DNA from 2 places in the Chryseobacterium scophthalmum genome. Region 2 is predicted to be linked to the other one. Evidence: riboswitches for the same ligand, from Rfam matches in the RefSeq annotation. Region 2 holds a riboswitch; the other holds the start of a gene.
The links. A riboswitch is a leader RNA that binds a small molecule or an ion and turns the genes downstream of it on or off. The one in region 2 is predicted to bind S-adenosylmethionine.

Region 1 (3,138 bases), 110 kb from region 2:
TTCAGATTCAATGATATTTTTAGTTTTCTCATCCTGAGAAGATGTCACAACAATATTGATACGTTTCTCGCTTGAATTCTGGTTTAACAACAATGGAAAAACGTTATTTCTTGCCAGTTCAGAAAGTATTTTATTTAAATCCTCTGCCACAAAACCAATAACAGAAACATTGTTGATACTATAAATCTGGGTAACTTTTCCTGATTTTCTTTCCGTAGCAAACTCTTCGATAAGACAGTTTACTGCTTTTTCAGAATCATCTTCGTGTACCAAAATTGACAATCCGTTTTCTACCGCCTGTTGAGAAATTATTCCTACACTGATACGCGCAAATGTAAGCGCTTTAAACACTCTTCCATCAATCCCTATTTCACCTAAAAAATCTTCTCCTTCAAATTTGATGATCGATCTGTTCTTTAAAAATTTTATTTCGTTTGCATTACTTTTCATCTGTAACCTTTTTTATTTTTTTTATAAGACAGAGTTACCTTAAACTCTTTTTTTCCTACAAAATGTTATTTATGATATTATTTAATTGACTGTATTCCATTAAGAAGGCATCGTGCCCATGAACTGATTTGATCTCGTGATAGAAAACATCTTCTTTATTTTCCTTTAGCTTTTCAAAGCCGCTTCTGATTTCAGAGGCAGGAAAAAATAGATCTGTATCTACAGAGATCATGTGCATTCGTGCCTGAATTTTCTTTAACATATTTTCGTTTGCATTAATATTCATTAGTAAATGATTCATCAGTTGATAAGATTTTAAACTAAATCTTTCGGCAAGAGATTTACCATGATAAGTCAGCCAGTCTTCAGATTCTAACTGTTGTTTTTCATGATTAAATTTATTTTGAAATCTTTCGTTTAAAGACTGAGGCGTTCTGTAGCACAACATTGCATGGACTCTGGCTTTTTGCAACGGTTCTTCATTTCCATTTAATAAAAATTTCTGAACGAGACATTGAGCATGCAACCAATCATGAGTTTTAGAATCACAGGCAATCGGAATAAAAATTTCAGCTAAATCAGGTTTTTTCGAAAGCATTTCCCAACCGATTCCACCTCCTAAAGATCCTCCAATCAGAGCGTATATGTTTTTAATATTTAAAGATTCAAGACCTTTCAGAAATATATTTGCAATATCTGAAGGGGTAAAATCTGAATATTCGTCAATAAAAAAATCGTCATATCCATTTCCGGGAATATTGAAGCAGAGTACAGTATATTTATTTGTATCAATTACCTGATTTTCGCCAATCAGTTGTTTCCACCAACCTTTTTCTCCGGCAACATTCGAGTTTCCGGTTAAGGCATGATTTATCAAAATGATGGGTGCTGAAAAGAGTTCTTTCCCAAAAAGCTGGTAGCTTAACGGGATATGATATTCTCTCTGAGAATCGGTTTTGTACAAAAAATTAATATGTTGCAGTTCTGTTTTCAAATTATATATTATTAAAAATAAATTTGAAAATGCCATGAGAAGAATGGCTGAAAAGAACTTCAGTAAGTTATCTGTCCAAAATAAATTTATTTGGTAGAACGTAGCACCTTCTCTGCTTGCGCAAAGGGTTGCTAAGGTTTCACAGGGTCTAATCCCTCAACCTTTCTTGATAACATTTTCAATATGTAAATGAACGAATGGTGCAAAGATAAAACTTTTTATTTTAAAAATTAAAAAAAATTAACAAATAATACCAAACGTAATCGCAGCAGGGTTTTGAGAAGGTTGTTAATAATTATTCAGATTAAAAAAATTGGAATTATTTATCAAAAAAATTAACTTAGCAATGAAAATGGCTGAAAATGAATATCGAAAAGCAAAGATTACAAGATAAAGACTGGAAAAACTGGGGACCTTATGTAAGCAACAGACAATGGGGAAATGTGCGTGAAGACTACAGCCCCAACGGAAATGCTTGGCATTTTGCCAACCACGATATTGCAGAAAGCCACACGTATCGATGGGGAGAAGAAGGAATCGCGGGGATTTCGGATACCAAACAACTTTTTTGTTTTGCTCTCTCATTTTGGAATAAAAAAGATAAAAGAATAAAAGAACGTCTTTTCGGCTTGAGCAATCCGCAGGGAAATCACGGAGAAGATATTAAAGAAATTTTCTACTATCTTGATAATACACCTACTCACAGCTATATGAAAATGGTGTACAAATATCCTATCAACGAATTTCCATACGACGAAATTGTAGCAGAAAATGCAAGACGCACCAAAAAAGAACCTGAATATGAACTTTTCGATACCGGAATTTTTGATAAAGATGAATATTTCGATATTTTCATAGACTACTGTAAATCTGATGCTCATGATATCTTAATTCGTGTTACGGTCTGTAACCGAAGTAACCAAGCTGCCCCGATTGTTATTTTACCTACAACTTGGTTTAGAAATAACTGGAAATGGGGTTATAATGAATACAAAGGTCAGGTAGAAAGAGGAAAAGAAGGCTGCATCAATGTGGTTCACGACAGTATTCCTATTAAAAAGTTTTATTCAAAAAATAAAAATGCAGAACAGGTTTTCTGTGAGAATGAAACCAATCATCCTAAACTTCATGGCACTCCGTCTGTTGAAAATACTTACTATAAAGATGGAATCAACGATTATATTATTCATCAGCAAAATACTGTAAATCCTGAAAGAAAGGGTACAAAAGCAGCCTTCATCATTGATGAAATTATCGAAGGAGGTCAATCTGAAGTTTTTGAATTCAGGTTGTCACCGTATGATATGGATGATGCTTTTTATCAGTTTGATGATATTTTTAATGCAAGAATTAATGAAGCGAATGAATTTTACGATGAAATTCAGCAGGATATATTTAATGACGATGAAAAAAATGTGCAGCGACAAGCTTTTGCAGGACTTCTTTGGAACAAACAATTCTATCATTATAATGTAGGAAAATGGCTGAAAGGCGACCCTAATTATGAAGCTCCGAGAGATTTTAATCATTATGTAAGAAATACAGAATGGGAACATCTTCACAATAAAGACATCATCTCAATGCCTGATAAATGGGAATATCCTTGGTATGCAACTTGGGATTTGGCATTCCATTGCGTTCCTTTTGCCATTATTGATGCTGATTTTGCGAAAAATCAATTGCTTTTGCTTACT
Region 2 (3,138 bases):
AACCAGTATACCAAGAATTATAGGAAGTGGTGGGAATGCTCACCAAGAGGTTCTTACAATGGATCTTGCATTAGATGATACTTGGTACAGGGTTTATTATTTCCCAATAGTTAATAATAAAAATACAGCAGTAACAACAGATGATACAAGAGATATTTATTTGTCTATACAAAGATTGTATTAATTAAATTACTTACGAAACTAAGTTCGGTTTAAACATTTGTTTAAACCGAACTTTTTTATTTTAGCAATAAATTAAATTTTCTACAATTTATGATTGTGTAAACATATATTATTTTAAACTCAAAACTGCCAATCGATATCCTTCCATTCCAAAGCCGGACAAAACTGCATCCGTACAAGCTGCCGTTACAGATTTCTGCCTAAATTCTTCTCTTTTGTAAATATTACTGATGTGAACTTCTACTTTCTGTTTCTGAATATTCTTTAAACAATCCGCAATTGCATAAGAGTAATGTGTGAAAGCTCCGGGATTAATAACAACTGCATCAAAATCATCTACCTGAAGCCTGTTAATCAGTTCTCCTTCAATATTCGACTGATAATAATTCAATTCATGAGCGGGAAATTCAGACTTTAATTTTTCTAAATACTCTTCCATAGAAACACTACCGTAAATTTCGGGCTCTCTCGTGCCTAACAGATTGAGATTAGGACCATTTATAATTAAAACTTTCATAGTATAAATTTAGAAAGTTTTTTTAATAAGTCGAAAGCTTTTCTATTTTAAATCATTTTTTAGAATTGCATTATTTTTAATGATATTTATCATATTTGAGAATTTGATAATCTTTATAACCCCCTATTTTAGTGTTTTTTAAGAATGTATTAAGTTAATTTTTATTAAATAATAATTTAAAATCATAAAGTCTACTTGTTTTGTAGACTAATTGTTTTTAGATTTGCAAACATATTTCGATCGGCTTATAAAGAAAGATGGAGGGAACTGACCCTGTGAAGTCTTAACAACCTGCTCTTTGCAAGGTGTTACATTCAGCCTTTAAAGGAAAAATAAGCAATTGGTTAATCGTATTTATCGATGCCCTTTGCTGTCTTTTCTGCAAAGGGTTAATTTTTAAAATTTGATAAATGAAATGAGTTATGATTAACAAAAATTTAATTAATTCTAAAGCTTGGATTCCACCTGTTGCAGTATTTTTCTTAGGAATAATCAACATTCATGGTCAGGAAGCAAAAAAAGATACACTTCGCGAACAAGATATAGATGAAGTAGTAGTTGTTGCTTACGGAAAAGCGAAAAAAACAAGTTACACAGGCTCTGTGGCAACGATTTCGAGCGAAAAAATAAATAACAGACCCGTTACCAATATTACCAAAGCTTTGGAAGGACAGGTTCCTGGTCTTCAGGCGGTAAGTGCTTCAGGACAACCGGGTGCAACGGCATCTATCCGTATTCGTGGAATTGGCTCGGTGAGTGCTTCAAGTAATCCTTTGTTTGTCGTAGACGGAATTCCTTTTGACGGGAATATCAATTCGATAAGTCCCAATGATATTGAATCGATCAGTGTTTTGAAAGATGCTACGGCAAGTTCACTATATGGTTCAAGAGCAGCGAATGGAGTAATTATTATTACAACAAAATCCGGAAAAAAGGGTGAGGCAAAAGTGAATTTTAATATCAGTCAGGGTTTTTCTACCAGAGCGGTTAAAGATTACGAGCAGGTAAATACAGATCAGTATTTTCAGTTGTACTGGGAAGCTTTGAGAAATGGCTACAAATCGAGTCAGGTTACTTCTCAACAGGCGGCGCAAATGGCGAGTGATAATTTAGTTTCTGCTTTAGGAATCAATCCTTATGGTTCAGGTTACGCAAAACCAGTGGGGACCGATGGAAAACTTTTGTCAGGAGCTAATGCTTTATGGAACGACGACTGGAGAGATATTCTTCAGAGAGTTGCAGCAAGAAGTCAGGTAGATTTAGATTTCAGTGGCGGAAGTGAAAAGAGCAACTATTTCTTTTCATTAGGGTACCTTGATGATAAAGGAATTGCTATTGGATCAGGCTTTACAAAATACAGTACAAGACTTAAAATAAACTCTGAAGTCAAAAAATGGTTAACTGTTGGTGCTAATTTAAGTTATACCAACAGTCTTCAGGAAGCGCCGCCTTCTTCAGATTCCAGAACGGATAATATCATTAATGCAGCAAGAGTAATTCCTTCTTTTTATCCTTATTACGAAAGAAATGCAGACGGAAGTCACCGGTTAGATGCCAATGGAAATTATATCTACGACTTTGGAAAATACCGTCCTACAAGTGCTTTGCAAAATCAAAATGCTGCGGCAACATTACCTTTAGATAAAAATGAAAACCGTGAAGATAACTTTTCAGGAAAAGGATTTTTAGACTTTACTTTCTTACCGGAATTAAAGTTTAAATCTAGCTTTTCTGTTGATTTGGTTAATTACAACGGTCACTTTTATTCCAATCCTTTGATAGGGCAAGGAAGCGAAATCGGTGGTTCGGTAACAAAAACAAATTCAAGAACGCTGTCTTATACAACCAGTAATATTTTGACTTTTGATAAAAAATTCAACCAGCATCACTTTAATATTTTAGCGGGACAGGAATTTTATCATTACGAATTTCAAACCATCTCAGGAAACAGAAGTCAATTTTCACTTCCATATTACTATGAGCCAGATGCAGCAGCTTTGTTAGGAGGATTTAGCGGAAGCAGCGATAAACTAGGTTTGTTAAGTTATTTAGGAAAAGCGGAATATGATTTTAAAAATAAATATTTCATTTCCGGATCGGTAAGAGCAGATGGTTCTTCAAGATTTTCACCTGAAAACAGATGGGGAACTTTCTGGTCAGTTGGTGGTTCATGGAAAGCTTCGAGCGAAAATTTCATTAAAGATTTGAATATTTTTGATCAGTTGACGCTTCGTGCAAGTTACGGAGGTCAGGGAAATGATAAGTTGAGTACGTATTATGCCTACCAAAGTTTGTACACATTTTATAATAATCTAGGTGAAGGCGGTACGGTTGCAAGCAGACTTCCTACTCCGGATCTGAAGTGGGAAACCAATCTCAACTTAAATGTAGGATTAGAATTTGCCATTCTGAAAAACAGAATCAAAGGTAATGTAGAA

Region 1: it holds a riboswitch for S-adenosylmethionine, as region 2 does, so the genes downstream of both, BUR17_RS21250 (alpha/beta fold hydrolase) here and BUR17_RS13735 (SusC/RagA family TonB-linked outer membrane protein) in region 2, are expected to answer to the same signal.

Annotation. Positions count from the first base shown of each region.
Region 1 is NZ_FSRQ01000002.1:881,555-884,692, reverse strand. It holds gene BUR17_RS21255 (ACT domain-containing protein) at 1-450, opposite strand, end outside; gene BUR17_RS21250 (alpha/beta fold hydrolase) at 506-1,444, opposite strand; SAM riboswitch class I at 1,509-1,620, opposite strand; gene BUR17_RS14330 (MGH1-like glycoside hydrolase domain-containing protein) at 1,807-3,138, shown strand, end outside.
Region 2 is NZ_FSRQ01000002.1:770,956-774,093, forward strand. It holds gene BUR17_RS20900 (hypothetical protein) at 1-184, shown strand, start outside; gene BUR17_RS13730 (type II 3-dehydroquinate dehydratase) at 293-700, opposite strand; SAM riboswitch class I at 943-1,039, shown strand; gene BUR17_RS13735 (SusC/RagA family TonB-linked outer membrane protein) at 1,123-3,138, shown strand, end outside.